Regions from separate parts of the Intestinibacillus sp. Marseille-P6563 genome, predicted to be linked through region 1. Evidence: a T-box and tRNA genes for the amino acid it is inferred to sense, from the RefSeq annotation. Region 1 holds a T-box; the other holds one or more tRNA genes.
What was found. A T-box is a leader RNA that pairs with one kind of tRNA and senses whether it is charged. The one in region 1 lies ahead of pheS (phenylalanine--tRNA ligase subunit alpha), so its partner is inferred to be a tRNA-Phe.
Positions count from the first base shown of each region.

Region 2: it encodes a tRNA-Phe, which carries the amino acid that the T-box ahead of pheS (phenylalanine--tRNA ligase subunit alpha) is inferred to sense. The anticodon was not compared.

Region 1 is NZ_UWOD01000001.1:409,567-419,253, reverse strand. Features, by position in the region: gene EFB11_RS02120 (co-chaperone GroES) at 82-366, shown strand; gene groL (chaperonin GroEL) at 404-2,029, shown strand; gene EFB11_RS02110 (hypothetical protein) at 2,064-2,651, opposite strand; gene EFB11_RS02105 (IreB family regulatory phosphoprotein) at 2,786-3,031, opposite strand; gene pheT (phenylalanine--tRNA ligase subunit beta) at 3,157-5,565, opposite strand; gene pheS (phenylalanine--tRNA ligase subunit alpha) at 5,655-6,674, opposite strand; T-box leader at 6,742-6,972, opposite strand; gene EFB11_RS02090 (aldo/keto reductase) at 7,039-7,884, opposite strand; tRNA gene EFB11_RS02085 (tRNA-Cys) at 8,033-8,106, shown strand; gene cbiE (precorrin-6y C5,15-methyltransferase (decarboxylating) subunit CbiE) at 8,169-9,359, shown strand; gene cbiB (adenosylcobinamide-phosphate synthase CbiB) at 9,369-9,687, shown strand, end outside.
Region 2 is NZ_UWOD01000002.1:1,402,333-1,412,019, forward strand. Features, by position in the region: gene EFB11_RS15110 (efflux RND transporter periplasmic adaptor subunit) at 1-820, shown strand, start outside; gene EFB11_RS15115 (efflux RND transporter permease subunit) at 822-3,959, shown strand; gene EFB11_RS15120 (TetR/AcrR family transcriptional regulator) at 3,952-4,527, shown strand; gene EFB11_RS15125 (thioesterase family protein) at 4,639-5,031, shown strand; gene EFB11_RS15130 (patatin-like phospholipase family protein) at 5,073-5,915, opposite strand; gene rnr (ribonuclease R) at 5,903-8,023, opposite strand; tRNA gene EFB11_RS15140 (tRNA-Gly) at 8,125-8,200, opposite strand; tRNA gene EFB11_RS15145 (tRNA-Phe) at 8,206-8,281, opposite strand; tRNA gene EFB11_RS15150 (tRNA-Asp) at 8,291-8,367, opposite strand; gene EFB11_RS15155 (PD-(D/E)XK nuclease family protein) at 8,552-9,687, shown strand, end outside.

The sequences.
Region 1 (9,687 bases):
GTATCATAATAACCAGATTAGCACTCAGATGCTTTGAGTGCTAACGCCAAATTGTATCTAAAATTTTAGGAGGAATATAGTATGACTTTAAAGCCCCTTTCCGACCGCGTTGTCATTAAGATGGTCGAAGCGGAAGAAACGACCGCAAGCGGTATCATCCTGACCGGCTCTGCCAAGGAGAAGCCCCAGGTTGCCGAAGTTCTGGCAGTTGGTCCCGGCGGCATGGTAGACGGCAAGGAAGTCGTCATGCAGGTGAAGGTTGGCGATAAGGTAATCACCAGCAAGTATTCCGGCACCGAAGTGAAGGTGGACGGCGAGGAAGTGATCATCGTTCGTCAGGGCGACATTCTCGCAGTCGTAGAATAAAAATTCACGTTTTTCTGATACAGGAGGAATTTCAGTCATGGCAAAGCAGATTTTGTTTGGCGAAGAAGCTCGTAAGGCGCTGCAGCGCGGCGTCGACCAGCTTGCAGATACCGTTAAAGTAACCCTGGGCCCCAAGGGCCGTAACGTTGTGCTCGATAAGAAGTTCGGCGCACCGCTGATCACCAACGACGGTGTAACCATTGCAAAGGACATCGAGCTGGACGATCCGTTCGAAAACATGGGTGCACAGCTGGTTAAGGAAGTATCCATCAAGACCAACGACACCGCTGGTGATGGTACCACGACCGCAACCCTGCTGGCACAGGCATTTGTTCGTGAAGGTCTGAAGAACCTGGCAGCTGGCGCAAACCCGATGGTTATGCGTAAGGGCATGAGCAAGGCAGTTGACGCAGCAGTAAAGGCAATTGCAGAAAACTCCAAGAAGATCAATGGCACCGCAGACATCGCACGTGTTGGCGCAGTTTCTTCGGGCAGCGAAGAGATCGGTACCCTGATTGCTGAGGCGATGGAGAAGGTTTCCACCGATGGCGTTATCACGGTAGAAGAGTCCAAGACCGCAGAGACCTACTCGGAAGTTGTAGAAGGCATGCAGTTTGACCGCGGCTATGTAACCCCGTACATGGTTACCGACACCGAGAAGATGGAAGCTGTTCTGGATGATGCCATGGTGCTCATCACGGATAAGAAGATCTCGGTCATTCAGGACCTGCTGCCGCTGCTCGAGCAGATCGTAAAGTCTGGCCGCAAGCTGCTGATCATTGCCGAAGACATCGAAGGCGAAGCACTGTCCACCCTGATCGTAAACCGTCTGCGTGGCACATTCACCTGTGTTGCAGTTAAGGCTCCGGGCTTCGGCGACCGCCGCAAGGATATGCTCCAGGATATCGCGATTCTGACCGGTGGTACCGTAATTTCGGAAGAAGTTGGTCTGGACCTGAAGGATGCAACGCTGGATATGCTCGGCCAGGCTCGTCAGATCAAGGTAAACAAGGAAACCACCACCATCGTAGATGGCGCTGGCAACTCGGAAGACATCAAGGCTCGCGTTGCAGCGATCCGTGCTGCAATCGAAAAGACCACTTCGGACTTCGATCGTGAGAAGCTGCAGGAGCGCCTGGCAAAGCTGGCTGGCGGTGTTGCTGTTATCAAGGTTGGCGCTGCAACCGAAGTTGAAATGAAGGAAATGAAGCTGCGCATCGAGGACGCACTGAATGCAACCCGTGCAGCTGTAGAGGAAGGCATCGTTGCTGGCGGCGGTACCGCTTATGTCAATGCGATCCCGGCTGTGGAAGCTCTGATCGACACCGTAGATGGCGACGAAAAGACCGGCGTGAAGATCGTTATGCGCGGCCTGGAAGAGCCGGTGAAGCAGATCGCTGCAAACGCTGGTGTTGACGGCGCAGTTGTTCTGGAGAAGATCAAGACTTCTGGCCAGATCGGTTACGGCTTTGACGCATATGCTGAGAAGTACGGCAACATGATTGAGGCTGGTATCGTAGACCCGACCAAGGTAAACCGTTCGGCTCTGCAGAATGCAGCTTCGATCGCTTCCATGGTTCTGACCACCGAGTCCATTGTAGCGGATAAGAAGGAGCCCACTCCTCCGGCACCGGCTGCACCGGACATGGGCGGCATGTACTAATAAAACAAAAAGCTGGACGAAAATCCAGCTTTTTTTATTCTTCTTTTTGCTGTACAACCTGCGAAAATTGATATAGGATGAACAGCGAGAGGGAGGAGAAAATCAGACTGCAGATGGTGGGTAAAAGTGGAACTTTCGAAAGCTCAGCCAGAAAGACAACGGGAAGGGCAATGAGTTTCCAGTAAAATGCCCAGTGCAGCCGGTCTTCCGAGAAATCATATTCGTTGGGCACGATGGTTTCTCCAAGCCCCCAATAAAATTGATAGTCTGCGATCATCGAAAGAATCGCAAAGCCCACCAGAAGTATAAGGGACAGGATGACGAGGGGCAAACCATTGGGGGAAAGCAAGGAAGCCAGCAAAAAAAGTGTCAGAATCATAATGCCTACTATACTGATGACAGTATACCGGAACGCCTGCTGCATCCGCCTGCTCAGAAAACGTAACTTTGAAAGCGCATAAAGCTGCAAGATTAGGGAGCCAATCAACACACATAAACGGATAAAATTCAAAAAGGGAGCGCCATATAGAATATTTTCGGAAGATGGTATGAAGTTCTCCGCAAGCGCAAGAAGGCTGCCAATGAAATACAGCCGCAGTAGTGGATAAAGCGGACGACTCATAGGAATCCCTCCTCATATTGGATGATATGGTAAGTATAGCATGAATCTGTAAAAGAGGAAAGAATTTCATGGAAACAATCGGGTAACAGAATAAAAAAAGCAGCCCATGGCGAAAGCCATGGGCTGTTTGCGGTTTAGTTATTCAAGTAGAACGAAACCAACTCTTGCATGAGTTCGTCGCGGTCGATCTTACGGATCAGACTGCGGGCATTGTTGTGGTTGGTGATATAAGTCGGGTCCTCCGACAGCAGATAACCGACGATTTGGTTGATGGGATTATAGCCCTTTTCTTTCAGGGCATCATAAACCGTGGTCAGAATCCGCTTCATCTCAACATTGGAATCGTCCACGAGAGTAAATTTCCGAGTGCCTTCGAGCATGTTCTGCATCCTCCTTTGCTCCATGTTGCTACTTTAATGATAATACAGAAACTACCGATTGTAAAGGGCAAAGTGGGGATAAAAACCAAAAAATTAGGGAAAAAGTTTTGCTGTGTGGGTACGAATCAGCTACGCAGTGCAGCGCCAAATTCGCTTTCGAGTGCAGCAATGGCTTTCTGCATCGCGTTGTCGCATTCTTCGTCCTTGAGCGTGCGGTCGGACGCGCGCAGGCTCATCGAATACGCTACCGACTTCTTGCCTTCCGGAATGCCCTTGCCCTTGTACACGTCGAACAATTTGACGCTTTCCAGAATGGAACCAGCTGCTCGCTCGATGGCCTTCTGCATGGAAGCTGCCGGGACAGCATCGTCGACCAGAACCGCAATATCGCGGGTGGAAGCCGGGAACTTGGGCAGCTGCTGATACAGCTTGACCGAATCGATGGCATCATACAGCGCATCCATAGCCAGTTCTGCGGTCAGCACTTCGGTGTTGAAACCATACTTCTTAGCAACCAGCGGATGTACCGCACCGAAGGTGCCGAGCAGCGCGTCGCTCGCATAGACCTTGGCGCAGCGGCCCGGGTGATAGGACGGATTTTCGGAATCGGCTACAAAGGACACGTCCTTGATATTCAGTTCGCGGCAAAGTGCCTCGATAACGCCCTTGAACTGGAAGAAGGGCAGGCGGCCGTAGCTGCCCAGGGTGAGGATCTTTTCCTCGTGCGGGAGCTGGTCGGCGTCGGCCTTACCGTCCTTGACGACCGGGGTGTAAATGGTGCCCAGCTCATAGAGCGATGCGGTCGGATTGCGGTGCGCATGGTTGTGCGCCAGCGAGTCCAGCATAGACGGCAGAACGGTGGTACGCATGACCGAGAAGTCCTCGCCCAGCGGGTTGAGGATGGTGGTCGAAATACGGCGCGGGTCGTCCGCCGGCAGGGCAATGGCGTCGTAGAACTTGGGGCTGATGAACGAATGGCTCATCGATTCGTCAAAACCAGCTGCCAAGCAAACACCGGCTGCCGCGCGTTCCATCTGCTGGCGCGGAGACAAGCCGCCCTGGGTGGTGTCACCGGCGTACAGACGCACCGGAATGTTGTCATAACCATACATGCGCGCAACTTCTTCGGCCAGGTCGCACATACGGGCAATATCAATACGGAAGGACGGGATAATGACCTTGTCGCCCTCGACCTGGAACGCCAGACGCTTGAGCAGCTGCTTCTGTACATCAGCGGACAGGTCGGTGCCTAGCAGAGCATTCATCTTGTCCGGCTCAAACGGCAGGGTCTTGGGGGTCAGGTCAGCGGCACAGACATCCACGACGCCGTCGATGACTTCACCGGCGCCCAGTTCTTCGACCAGTTCGCAGGCGCGCAGAACGGCCAGCATGGTCAGCGACGGGTCCAGACCCTTTTCAAAGCGACCGGAGGCCTCGGTGCGCATGCCCAGTGCCTTAGCAGTCAGACGGACGGTTGCGCCGTGGAAGCAGGCCGATTCAAAAACGACTGTCTGGGTCGCATCGGTGATTTCCGAGTTGGCGCCGCCCATGACACCAGCGACCGCGATCGGCTTAGCGCCATCGCAGATGGCGAGCATTTCAGAAGTAATCGCACGGTCCTGGCCGTCCAGCGTCTGGATGGCTTCGCCCGGCTGCGGGCGGCGGACCACGATCTGGCCGTCCGACAGGCAGGCATAGTCAAATGCGTGCATGGGCTGACCATATTCGAGCATAACATAGTTGGTGATGTCGACGATGTTGTTGATCGGGCGTACACCAGCCGCATGCAGACGCTCACGCATCCAGGCCGGGGAGGGCTCGATCTTGATGTTCTTGACAATCTTGGCCGTGTAACGTGGGCACAGTTCGGGCTCATCCACACGAACCGAAACATAGTCCTTGATGTCGCCGCCGCAGCCTTTGACCACCGGCTCCTTGACAGAGAACGGACGCTCAAAGGTCGCCGCGGTTTCACGCGCCAGACCGATGACGCTCAGGCAGTCCGGACGGTTGGAGGTAATTTCAAAATCGGCGACATATTCATCCAGACCCAGAACGCCCTTGATGTCCACACCGACCGGGGTGTCCTTGGGCAGGAACAGGATGCCGTTATCGCACGCATAGGGCACACAGCCGTGGTCCAGGCCAAGCTCCTGGAACGAGCACATCATGCCGTTGGAAACCACGCCGCGCAGCTTGCCCTTGGTGATCTTCACCCCGCCGGGCAGGGTGGACTTATGCAGGCAGACCGGGCAGATCTCGCCGACCGATGCTTCGGTGACATTGGGCGCACCGGTGACGATCTGGATGGGTTCTTCCTTGCCCGCATCGATCTGGCAGATGACCAGATGGTCGGAATCCGGGTGCTTTTCAACCGACAGGATTTTGCCGGTTACGACATTGTTGATCTCTTCGCCGAGGTAATCGACGCACTCGACCTTGGAACCCGACATGGTCATCTTTGCGTCGTATTCCTTGGGGCTTACGCCGTCAATATTGGTGTAATCTTTCAGCCAGGAAAGAGGCAGTTTCATAGTGATTGCGCTCCTTTTATCGATTTAAAGTTCAGTTTGCGGCGCCTATGGCGCAGGAAAGGCCGAACGGCCCGTAAGCGCGTGAGCGCTTAGAACTGGTGCAGGAACCGCACGTCATTTTCATAGAACAGACGGATGTCGTCGATCTTGAAGCGGCCCATAACCGTGCGCTCCAGGCCGATGCCAAAAGCGTAACCCGAATAGATCTCCGGGTCGATGCCGCTCATCTCAAGCACCTTGGGGTGTACCATGCCGCAGCCCAGAATTTCGATCCAGCCTTCGCCCTTACACAGGCGGCAGCCTTCGCCGTGACACTGATAGCACTGGATGTCCATTTCAGCCGACGGCTCGGTGAAGGGGAAGTGGTGCGGACGGAAACGGACGACCGTGTCGTCGCCGTACAAACGCTTGGCAAACAGCTCCAGAATGCCCTTGAGGTCGCTCATCGTGATGCCCTTGTCGACTACCAGACCTTCGATCTGATGGAACAGGGGAGAGTGGGTCGCATCGACCGCATCCGAACGGAACACACGGCCGGGCGCAATGATGCGGATGGGCGGCTGGGTCTTTTCCATGACGCGCACCTGCATGCCCGAGGTCTGGGTGCGCAGCACGACGTTATCCGAAACATAGAAGGTATCCTGGGTGTCGCGCGCCGGATGGTCCTTCGGGATATTGAGCGCTTCAAAGTTATAGTGGTCGAGTTCGACCTCCGGACCTTCGGCGATCTGGAAGCCCAGACCGATGAAGATGTCCTTGATCTCATCGAGGACAACGGTCAGCGGATGCTTGTGGCCGAGAACGACTTCTTCGCCCGGCATGGTGACATCCAGCGTTTCGCTCTTGAGTTTTTCTTCGAGCGCCAGACGCTCGATCTTCTCCCCCTGTTCTTCGAGCGCGGCTTCGACCGCTGCGCGCACTTCATTGACCATCTGGCCAACGACCGGACGCTCTTCGGGCGACAGGTTTTTCATGCCCTTGAGGATGGCGGTCAGCTCACCCTTTTTGCCGAGGTACTTGACGCGCACCGCGTCCAGATCGCGGGCGTTCGTCGTTTCGCCGAGCTCCTTCTTAGCACTTGCAAGAATGGCTTCCAGCTGTTCTTTCATAGGTTGTTACACTCCTTAAATGGAATTTTTACGTTTTGAGCGATGGCACAAAAAAACGGCTTCCGTCCCATAGGACGAAAACCGCTGTTTCCGTGGTACCACCTACGTTCGCAGGCAGATAGGCCCTGCGCACTTGTGCGCCCGGTAACGGGGGCGGGACGGGCGCGCCTACTGCATGTTCAGCACGCCTGCTCACAGGGGAACTTCGCATTGCGTCCTTTGGGGCGGCTTGCAGCCGGTGACCGCCGTTCTCTGGCAAAGGGAGCGCCATCCTACTTTTCCTGTTCATCGCAGATAAACATATATATTATATATAGCACGACTCGCGGACAAATTCAAGGGTCATTTTTGCAAAAAGGGATTTTTATTCGAGAAAATCCGGGTGCTGGCCCGACCAGCCGGTCTGCGGCATGGTATCCAGTCTGGATACATCGGCGTCCGACAGGGTGAACGCGAAAACATCCTGATTTTGCTGCATGTGTGCCAGCGAGGACGCCTTGGGTAGCGGCAGCACGTTCTTTTGCAGCGCATAGCGCAGGCAGAGCTGGGAAGGGGACACCGCATATTTGGCGGCCAGTTCGGTCACAAGCGGGGTACCCAGCACGCGGGTGCGGCCCATGGGGCTCCACGCTTCGACCTGGATGCCATGCGATTGACAATAGTGGACCGTGTCCGGCTGAGTGTAGCCAGGGTGGAATTCAATCTGGTTAACCATGGGAGTGACTGTGCAGCTTTGCCGAATCACTTCGATATGATGGGGCAGGAAATTGCTCAGCCCGATGGCGCGTACCTGCCCGGCCTGATAGAGTTCTTCGAGTGCGCGCCAGGTATCCTGGCAGAGCTGTTCCCAGTTCGGCGTGTCCCGGTCCGGGCGCGGCCAGTGAATGAGATAGAGGTCGAGATAATCGGTGCCCAGCCGCTCGAGCGAGCGGGCAAAGGCGGCTTTGACGGCCTCATAGCCCATTTCATCTTTCCAAGCTTTGCTGGTCAGGAAGAAATCTTCCCGGGGCAACCCGCAAGCAGCCAGCGCTTGGCCGAGAAACGGTTCGGTACCGTAAAAGGAAGCCGTATCAAAGTGGCGGTAATCGGCCTCGATGGCGCGGGAGATGACGGCCGCGGTTTGATCGGCCGCCGCTTTATAGGTGCCAAAGGCAACGCAGGGGATGCGCACGCCGTTGTTTAAAACGAAGCAATCGGAAATATGCTGCATGAAAAGCCCTCCTTTGTAAGATGTGAAATCGTTATTGGCATCTTAGCATGGGGCCCGGAAAATTGCAAGCGGACAAACTGGCAAAAATTTTTGAAAAAAAGAATTGACAAGCTAGGCAAAAATGGGTATACTAAATAAGCACTGATTCGGTACCATAGCCAAGCGGTAAGGCGTGGGACTGCAACTCCCTGATCCCCAGTTCGATTCTGGGTGGTACCTCCAGAGCATATGCCGCCGGATAAGTTCCGGCGGCGTTTTTTGTTTCCGGAAAGGAGAGAAATCGCATGAGCCGATTGTTTACCATTCTCGGTGCGGGCAGTGGACAACCCACCGATTTGACCCGGCAGGCGCGCGAGGCCATGGCGCAATGCACCCTCCTGCTGTCGACCGACCGTCTGGCCGGACAGTTATCCTCGCTGGGCAAAATCCAAACCTGCCCGACCGGCAAGCTGGCCGAAACCGCCCTTGCCGCGCCGGATGAGCGGGTGGGAATTCTGGTGTCTGGCGACACAGGCTTTTTCAGCGCCGCGAAAACGCTGCAAAGCGCGCTGCAAGCGCAGGGCGATGTGGAGATCGTGTGCGGCTTAAATAGTATGCAGATGCTGTGCGCCAAGCTGGGCATATCTTATGACGATGTGGTCTGGCTCAGTCTGCATGGCCGCAAGGGCAGTCTGCTCGGCGCGGTGAGCTACAACCGCAAAGTATTCGCGCTGACCGGCGGCGCGCAGAACGCGCAGGCGCTGTGCCAGTCGCTGGTGGATGCCGGCTTGGGCGGCGTGCGCGTGTCGCTGGGCGAAAATCTGGGCGCAGCCGATGAACGCATCCAGACCGGCACCGCCGAAGAACTGGCCAAGGAACCCTGCGGCAATCTGGCCGTTTTGCTGATCGAAAACGATACACCCGGCCAGACCGGGCGCCCGATCTATGACGAAGATATGGAGCGCGGCAATGTGCCCATGACCAAGCAGGAAGCGCGCTGGGTCGGGGTCAACCTGCTTGATTTGCGTCGGGACGACATTGTCTATGACATCGGCGCGGGCACCGGCTCAGTGTCTATGGAGATGGCGCGGCGGGCGTCGGTCGTTTATGCGGTCGAGCGCTCGATCGATGGGATCGCACTGATTGACCGCAACCGCCGGGAACTGGGATGTTTCAATGTGCTGCCCATCGAGGGCGAAGCACCCGATGTGCTGCAAGGTTTGCCGGCACCCGATGCGGCCTTTATCGGCGGCAGCGGCGGCACACTGTACGAAACGCTGTCCCTGCTCAAAGACCGCAATCCCAAGATTCGTGTGGTCGTGAGCGCGGTATCGCTGGAAACTCTGAGCGATGCACAGATCGCCCTGGGCGCGCTGAACTTTGAGCAGATCACCGTCAGCCAGATCAGCGCTGTGCGCGGCAAGAAGGCCGAAGGCAGCACACCGTTCCAGGCAAACAACCCGATCTATTTGCTGTATGGCGGGCCCAAGCGGTAGGAGGAGCGTATGTTGACAACATTGTCGGTCGCGCTGGGCTTTGCGCTCGATACGATTTTTGGCGACCCGGACGGGGCCTGGCATCCGGTCTGCGCCATTGGTGCGCTGATCTCCAAGACCGAAAAGCTGCTGCGTCGGCTGTTTCCGCAAACGCCGCGCGGCGAAAAGATCGCCGGGGTGGTGCTGTGGTGCATCGTGTGTGCGGTCAGCTATACGGTTCCGTTTGCGATCCTCTTTTTGCTGCGCGCGGCCAATCCCTGGCTGGCTTTTGCGGCCGAAACCCTGTTTTGTTATCAGATTTTCGCCCGGAAATGCCTGATGCAGGCCG
Region 2 (9,687 bases), on a different contig from region 1:
GATCGGCGTGCAGAACGCCGAACTGGCAGTCACCCAGGCACAGACGTCGCTCGACAATACCAACGCCCTGTTTGAAGTGGGCGCGGCGTCCAGCCAGCAGGTGACCCAGGCCGAACAGGCCTTGCAGCAGGCGCAGGCCGCCTTGCAGCAGGCCCAGGCCAGCGTCCAGCAGGCCCAGGCGTCGCAGCAGTCCTCCCTGGCCCAGATTCAGGCGTCCATTGACCAGATCAAGGCCCAGGCAGCATTGGGCACGGTTACCGCACCAGTGTCCGGTAAGGTCACCGAAGTGAACATCACCCTGGGCGGCATGGCGGCCCAGAGCACGCCCGCCGTTGTCATCGCCAAGGACAGTGCGCTGATGGTTTCGGTGTTTGCCAGCGAAAACGTGCGCGCCGGCTTGCAAGTGGGCGATGTGGCCGATGTGACCATTGAATCGGTTTCCAGCGACCCCATGCAGTGCTCCATCCGCACCGTAGCCGAAACGGCCGATGCGCAGACCAATCTCTATGAAATCACCCTCTACTTACCCAACGGCATCAATCCGCCCATTGGCGCCTTTGCCGATGTGACGTTATACACCGACCGCCGTGACAGTGCTATCCAAATCCCCACCGAGGCCATTTTGACCGATGGAGAGGAACAGTATGTCTTTGTGGTCAATAACGGCGTGGCAGCCAAGGTCGTCATCCAGACCGGTCTGGTCGGGGATGGTGTGACCGAGGTGACAGGCGGCCTGACCGGCGGCGAATCGCTGGTTGTCAAGGGACAAAGCTACCTGTCTGATGGCACGGCGGTGCGCATCGTCGACGGGGAGGAATAAAATGAAAACAGCAGCATTTTGTATCCGGCACCGGGTTACGACCATCATGATCTATATCATGGCCGTGATCTTCGGTATCATGGGCTTTACCTCGCTTCCCCTGGCGCTCATGCCGGACATTGAGTTGCCCATGGCCATTATTATGACCACCTACGCGGGCGCGGGTCCGGAGGAAATCGAAAACCTCGTGACCAAACCCATTGAGAGCGCGTGCGCCAGCGTGGCGGGCATGGAAGAATTGCAGTCGCAGTCGAGCGAAAACTCGAGCATCGTCATGGTGACGTTCTCGGACGGCACCGACCTGGACGAAGCGCTCACCGACCTGCGAGATAAGGTCGATCAGGCCAAATCCATGCTGCCCGACGACGCTTCGGCGCCGACGGTCATGAAAATGGACATCAGCTCCATGCCGGTCGTGATGATCGGCCTGCGCGGCGCCGACCTGGCCCAGCTCCAGCAGATCGCCGACGATGACATCACCCCGGCGCTCGAACGTATCGATGGTGTAGCCTCGGTCACGGTTTCGGGCGGCTACGACAATGAAGTATCCATCCAGACCCATGCCGACCAAATGAGCGGCTATGGGCTGAGCATTTCCTACATTTCGCAGATTTTGGCGGCCCAAAATATCGCCATCCCGGCCGGTGACGTGGACAATGGTTCGCAGTCGCTGTCGGTGCGCACCACGGGCGAATTCCAATCGGTGGATGATATCGCCGATCTGCTCATCCCGCTGCCCACGGGTGGCAGTGTGCGCCTAGGCGAAGTCGCGGACGTATCCATGCAGCCGACCGATCAGGACGCGATTGCCAAGATCGACGGCGAACCGTGTGTCATCATCACCGTGCAGCAGCAGTCGGACTCCAACACCGTGGATGTGGCCAACCGCGTCAAGGCGCAGCTGGACACCATCACCGAGGAAAACCCGACGCTCGACTGGTCGATCCTCATGGACCAGTCGGACTACATCAACCTGTCGGTTGATTCGGTGGTGCAGAACATCGTGCTGGGCGTTGTGCTGGCAGCGCTTGTGCTGCTCGTCTTCCTGCGCGACCTGGGCGCAACGACCGTTATCGCCATTTCCATGCCGGTTTGTATCATCTCGGTCTTCCTGGTCATGAATGCGCTGGATATCACCATGAACATGATGAGTCTGGGCGGTTTGGCCATGGGCGTAGGCATGATCGTGGATAACTCGATCGTTGTGCTGGAAAACATCTTCCGTTACCGTTCGGACGGCTTTAGCCGCTGGGATTCGTGTACCAAGGGTACGGCCGAAGTTTCGTTGTCCATCACAGCCGGTACCCTGACGACCGTGGCCGTGTTCCTGCCCATCGGTCTGTCCGGCGGTCTCGCAGGCATGATGTTTAAGGAATTTTCGATTACGATTTCGTCGCTGCTGTTTGCGTCGCTGTTCATCGCGCTGACGCTGGTGCCGCTGCTGTGCTATATCCTGCTCGACCGCGGCAAGGAAAAGCGCCGCCTGACCGGTCACAAGGGCGACATTGCCGACCGGCCCATGCTGCGCGGCTACAAAAAACTATTGCGGCTGTTCATCACTCAGCGCAAGATCGCGGTCCTGGTATCGCTCGCGCTTCTGGTGGTGTTTGGCATGTCGATCGGTCTGGCTGGGTTTGAGCTCATGCCCGCGACCGACGAAGGCCAGATCAGTGTGTCCCTGGAAATGCCGGTGGGCGCAGAACTGGAAGAAACCGCCGAAATTGCCGACCGGGTGACCGATATTGCAGTGGAAACCATCCCCGAACTCGAAAGCATCTACTACACTACGGGCGGCACCTCGATCATGGGCGGCGGTACCTCGCTGACCATTGACGTGGGCTCCAAGAAAGACCGTGACCGCGGTGTGGAAGAGATTGCAAACACCCTGCGCGACGATTTGGCCGATATTGCGGGCTGTGAACTGACAGTGGAAGCGACCAGCACCACCAGCATGGGCACGTCGAGCGGCAGTGCGGTTTCGGTATCGCTGCGCGGCAACGATTACGACGCTTTGACCGAAGCGGGCGACCGTCTGGTGCAGGAAATTGAGACCCTGCCCGATGCGATCGATGTCAAATCCTCGGCATCCGACCAGGTGCCGCAGGTGGATATTACCCTCCGGCACACCAACGCGGCGCGCTATGGCTTGAATGCTTCGACCATTGGCTCTGCGGTGCGCAGTGAACTGGACGGCTCGACAGCCACCAAACTGAAGGTCGACGGCGAGGAGATCAACGTCAGTGTCAAGGGCGACAGCCGGTCGAGCACCAGCCTGGATGCGCTGCGCGCGGTACCCATCCCGACCAATTCGGGTGGTTCGGTGCCGCTGAGCGTGGTCGCCGATGTGCAGGTCGTACAGGCGCCCCAGCAGATCAGCCGCGACAACCAAAGCCGTACCATTATGGTCACAGCAGGCACCAAATCGGACGATGTGGTGGCCTTTAATCAGCAGGTCAATGAAATTCTGGCAGACTTCAATTTGCCCGACGGCGTGGACATCGAAACCGGCGGCGAAATGGCCGATATGGCCGAATCGTTTGGCTCGCTCGGCCAGGCGCTGGTTGTTGGCCTCGGACTCATCTATTTCATCCTGGCCAGCCAGTTTGAATCGTTTATCATGCCGGTCATCGTCATGATGATTTTGCCCATTGGTCTGATCGGCTCGCTGTTTGGCCTGCCGTTGACCGGACAGAAGATCTCGATCGTGGCATTCATTGGCGTAATTATGCTGGCCGGTACGGTGGTCAACTCGTCCATCGTTCTGGTCGACTACATCAACACCCGCCGTAAGCGTGGCGAAGACAAAAATACGGCGATTTTAAACGCCTGCCCGCGCCGTATCCGGCCGGTGCTGATGACCACGCTGACCACCATCCTAGGCCTGCTGCCTATGGCATTCGCCCAGGGCGAAGGCTCGGAAATGATGGCCCCCATGGCCGTGGTTATGATTACCGGTATGGTGGTTTCCACCATTGTTACGCTGTTCTTTACGCCGGTGTATTATTCGCTCATCGACAGCATATCCGAGCGGTTTAAGAACCGCAAGCGCCGCCGCGGCGGCAAAAATGGGGACCCGGACGACGAAGAACCAGAGCCGCCGCTGGAACCCGAAACAAAGGAGGAAGGCGTTCATGTCTGAAGCGCGGGAAAACCGCCGCAGCGCCATTTTGCATGCCGCCTGTAAGGAATTTTCCGAAAAGGGTTTTGCAGGCGCTAAAATTGAGGAGATCGCCCGGCAGGTCGGCATCGGAAAATCGACCGTGTATGAATATTTCCCGTCCAAAACCGACCTGCTCGAACAGGCGGCTGACTGGATGATCGGCCGGGTCGATGTGGATGTGCGCAAGATCATGGAAAGCCCGGACCGCTTTGAGGAAAAAATCCGTGCATATATACTGTATATGTGCCATTTGTTGCAGCATATGGGGCATGGAATGCTGTACATGCACGGCGATAACAAAGAGATGCTTTGCATCATCAAGCGATGCACGCGGCAGCTGTCCAAGAAGATTTTGGGCGCTGCGATCGACGCGGTGCGATATGGCCGCCAGCAAGGTGAACTGCGGGCCGATGTCGACGAGCGGGCGGTGGCGATGCTGATGGTCACCCTGCCCTCTCCCCTGATTGCCGAGCAGATTGCGGAGCAAGGCGAGCAGGCGCTCGACCCCATGATCGAACTGATGATGCACGGCATGGCGCCCCAATAAAAAAAGCGTATCCCGGCGGTTCATCCCGCCGGGATTTTCTCTGGGCGATTGACAAACGCCCCAAAACAGGATAAGCTGGAAACAGACTGATAAAAGCGAGGAGTTTAAGCTATGCTGACAACCGGTATCCAAGGCAAAAAAGAAATCACGGTCACCGAAAACCTGCTGGCCAATCAGGTCGGCAGCGGCCTGGTGGCTGTTTATGCGACCCCAATGATGATTGCAGGCATGGAAGGCACGGCCGCGGGCTCGGTAGCCGACGCGCTCGACCCCGGCAAGACCACCGTGGGCATTCAGATGAACGTCAGCCACGTGGCTGCCACCCCGGCAGGCATGAAGGTGCGGTTTGAAACCGAACTGACCGAGATCGCCCCGAACGGCAAGGTACTCACCTTCCGTGTGGCAGCCTACGACGAAGCGGGCCTGATCGGCGAAGGCACCCATCAGCGTGCGATTGTCGACAAGGAGCGTTTTGAAGCTAAGGCACAGGCCAAAAAGGCGTAAATACAAAAAGACCGTTCCCCGGCTGGGGAGCGGTCTTTTTTTCAGTCAAACAGCGCGCGGATGGCGCCCATATTGTCCATGGCAAGCTGATAACCGTGGTCGTAGCTGCGGTGCAGGACGGATACGTCCTTTTCAAACGAGTCCAGCGACATGGCGGGGCGTAAAATGACCGTGTCGGCTGGCGCACGGCGCTTGAGTTCGTCCAGCAGCAGCGTGGTCTGGTTGTAGCGTTCGGCGCGGTGCAGCATGGTCTGCTCCATGGCCGGGAACCGGTGCCGCATGGCCCGTGCCCCCAGGCGCACATAAGGCGTGGTGGTTTTCCAGTAGCCCGCCGGACGGGTCAAAATAACCAGATTGCGGCGGCTGCCGTCGCGCAGCGCCTGCGCGATGGGCACCGAGTCGGCTACGCCGCCGTCATAGTAGGGCGTGCCGTCAATCTCAATGGGCGGGAACATGTGCGGCAGCGCACAGGTCGCCCGCAGCAGGGTGCACGGCCGGTCGAGCTGCATGCCGTCCAGATATTCGGCCTTGCCGGTCAGCGCGTTGGTCACGCCGACCCGTACCCGCCCCGGATAGCGGCGGAAAGTTTCCCAGTCAAAGGGCACCAGCCGGTTGGGCACCTCGTCAAAGACAAAGTCCAGCCCAAAGATCGATCCGCATTTGGCGAAATTCCGCATGGACAGATAGCGTTTGTCGTTGCGATAGGTGGTGAAGATGCGCAGATTGCGGCCGCGCTGGCGGGCCAGATAGGAAAAGGCATAGGTGATGCCGGCCGACACGCCGGACATGTAGTCAAACATCAGCCCCTCATCGAGCAGGGCGTCGAGTACGCCGCAGGAGAACACCGGGCGGAAGGTGCCGCCCTCGAGAATCAGTCCGGGCATGGAGCGCTCCCCCCTTCCCCGGCGAGTGCAAAGTCGATCTGGCCGCTGGCGCGGCTCGCGCCGATCAAGCGCACGCGCACGGGCGTGCCGATGGTGTAGCGCACCCCACTGCGATTGAATAGCACCATTTTTTGATCGTCGTATTCGTAGTAACCGGGAAGCGCTTCCACCCGGATGAGGCCCTCGGCGCCGTTCGGCAGGGCGACGAACAGGCCGAATGCCTGCACGCCCGACACCTCGCCGTCAAATTCCTGACCGAGGAACTGCTCCATATAGGCGGCAATATACAGCTTGTCAATCTCGCGCTCGGCCGTGTCGGCGGCAAGTTCGCGGGTGGTCGACTGGATGGCCGCGTTTTCGACAAAGGTGTAGTCGGCGCGGGTGAAGGCCGCGCCATCGAGCGCACGCGTAAGCATGCGGTGGGTGGCAAGGTCGGGATACCGCCGGATGGGCGAGGTGAAATGCAGATAATACTTGGCCTGCAAGCCGTAATGGCCCAGGTTTTCCTCCGAATAGCGTGCGCGTGCAAGCGAACGCAACAATAGCGTCGGCAGGGCGCGCTGGCGCGGATCACCCGCCGCCTGGTCGAGCACGGCCTGAAGCTGGCGGGTGTCCTGCGGTTTGGAGGGGTCGATACGATGGCCGAACGGCCGGGCAAACTGGGCAAAGACGCGCAGCTTTTCCGGATCTGGGTTCTCGTGCACGCGGTACACCGCCGGGTGGTTGTGGGTGTCCATGAACTGGGCGACTGCCTCGTTGGCCTGGAGCATGAATTCCTCAATCATCTTTTCGGCGCGGCCGCGCGGACGGTAAAATACATCCACCGGTTCGCCCTGCTCGTCCACCGCAATTTCGGCTTCTGGGATGTCCAGATCGAGCGCGCCGCGCTCCATGCGCCGGCGGCGCAGCAGGTCGGCCAAATCGGCCATTTTCCGGGCGGTATCCACCAGAAAATCGTATTTTTTACACAGTTCGGCGTCGCCGTCCAGGATTTTATTCACGTTGTTATAGGTCATGCGCGCCTTGGAGCGGATGACCGATTTGGCAAACTCGGCCTTGTGGCAGCGGCCATCCGGCCCAATTTCGAGGAAGGCCGAAAAGGCCAGCCGGTCCTCCCCTGGCACGAGCGAGCACAGCCCGTCGGACAGGGCAAACGGCAGCATGGGCACCACGTGGCCGGGATAATAGACCGAAGTGCCGCGGCGGTAGGCTTCGGCATCAAGCGGACTGTCGGGTGTAACATAGTGTGACACATCTGCGATGTGCACGCCGAGCTGCACGCGTCCGTTCGCGAGCGGCTTGAGCGATACGGCGTCGTCAAAGTCTTTGGCGCTGTCGCCGTCGATGGTGAAAATGAGTTCGTCCCGCAGGTCGCGCCGTCCGGCGTAGGCATCTGCCGGGACGCGATCGCCCAGCGAACCGGCCTGCTGCTGCGCATCCTCTGGGAACGCTTCCTGGATGCCGTTTTCATGCAGAATGGCCGCAATGGACGCCTGCATGGTCCCGTTTTTGCCAAAAACCTGCACGACAGCCGCCTGCGGCAGCACCCGGCCTTCGCCGTAATACATCATGCGCACCGCGACCTTGTCGCCCGGCTGCGCCCCGCCCAGATGGGCCTTGGGCAGTACGATTTCGGACGGATATTTCTTGCTGGACGGCTCCAAAACGAACGATTTGCCGCGCTGACGCACCGCGCCTAGGATTTCGGCGCGGCTGCGTTCCAGGATGCGTGCCACCTCGCCTTCGCGGCGGCGGGTGCCATCCCGACGGCGGCCGTCCTCGCCCAGCCGGACGAGCACATGGTCGCCCTGCCAGGCGCCGCCGTCCGCGTGGGGCGGGATGAAAATATCGCCCTTGTCGTCCTTTTCGTCCGGGGCGACAAAGGCAAAGCCGCGCTCGGTCGCCAGGAACGTGCCGGCGATATAACCGTAATGGGCGGCTTGGGCCAGACGGTTCTTTTTGTTTTTGACGATCTTGCCGCTGGCGGTCAGGCGCTGGATGCAGTCGGCAAGCGCCTGTTTGCCGACACCCGGCAGCTGGCGGCGCAGTTCCTCCTGCCGCTGGGGCCGCGCGAGTAGTTCAAAGACCTTTTGGTCGAGCGAATCCATGAGATGCCCTCCTTCCGGATTTTGGGGATGCTTTCATTATACGCCCCCGCCGGACAATTTAAAAGAACAAAAAACCACTATCCGAAGATAGTGGTTTTGTTTGGAGCGGATGACGAGGCTCGAACTCGCTACCTCCACCTTGGCAAGGTGGCGCTCTACCAGATGAGCTACATCCGCATCTATGGTGCCTCCGGGCGGAATCGAACCACCGACACGGGGATTTTCAGTCCCCTGCTCTACCGACTGAGCTACAGAGGCGAATGAAAGTGGCGACCCGGAAGGGACTTGAACCCTCGACCTCTGGCGTGACAGGCCAGCGCTCTAACCGACTGAGCTACCGGGCCACTTGCAAAGCGCTTAATAAATATACCCAATAATCCGCCATTTGTCAACAGGTTTTTCAAAAAAATTTGAAAGAAATTTTACCGCGTCTTTGCAGACCATGGCGGCAGGGTTCGCTTGACCGTCCGCCCCGCGTCATGCTATGCTGAAACCAATCACAATCCCAGCACAAAAGGAGGGATCCCCATGCGCATTTTCATCGGGCGCGGCGGGAGCGGCAAAACCACCGCCATCCTGCGCGAAATCGCGCAAAAAGCCGAACAAGGCGAAGGTCGGCAGATCTTGCTTGTCCCGGAACTGTTTTCCCACGCCTACGAGCGGCGGCTGGCACAGGCAACCAATAACCACGGCGGCCGCACGGCCGAGGTTATCACCTTTTCCCGCCTGACCGGGCGGGTATTTGCCGAGATGGGGGGCCTAGCCGATGTGGCCCTCACCCCGGCCGGCCGGCTGCTGACCCTGACCGAAGCCGCCCGCCGGGTGGACGCCGGCCTGTCCACCTATCGCGGTCTGGCTGACAAACCCGAATTGGTCAAAGAGATGCTCACCATCATCGACGAGTGCAAGACCTGCCGCGTGCGGCCCGAGGACACCTTCCGCGCCGCGGGCGAGCTGCGCGAGGAAGCCCCCGCGCTCGCCGAAAAGTTAAGCGACCTGTCCCAGCTATTTACGGCCTATGAAGCGCTGTGCGACAATACCCTGCCCGACCCGCGCGACGCGCTCACCCGCATGGCAGAACTGCTGCCCCAAAGCACCGTTCTGCGCGGCGCCGAGGTCTATGTGGACGGTTTCGCGTCCTTTACCCCCCAGGAAGTCGCGGTGCTCGACGCCCTGCTGCATCTGGGCCTGTCGCTGACCGCGGCGGTCACCGTCGACCCAAAGGAGCCCGACCTGTTTGTATCCGCCGATAAGACCGTGCGCCTGCTGCGGCGCATGGCGTCCCGTGTCGGCAAACCGGCGGATGTGACCGATTTTGGCGAATGCAAGCTCGAAAAACCGCACGATTTGGCGGTTTTGGAGCGCGAAGGCCTGCTGCCGACCTCGACGCCTACCCCTTCGGACGGGCACAGCGTCCGCCTGTTTTATGCGTCCAACCCCTTCGAGGAGTGCGAACACGCGGCGGCTTACATCCGTCGCACCGTCCAGCAGACCGGGGCGCGCTGGCGCGACTTTGCCGTTATTTCCCGGGACGGGGACCGCTACACCGCGGCCCTGCAAATGGCCATGGCGCGATATGATGTGCCCATCTTCCAGAGCGCCAAGGCCGACCTGCTCACCCGCCCACCGCTGCGGCTGGTGACCGGCGCACTCGCGGTCGTGAC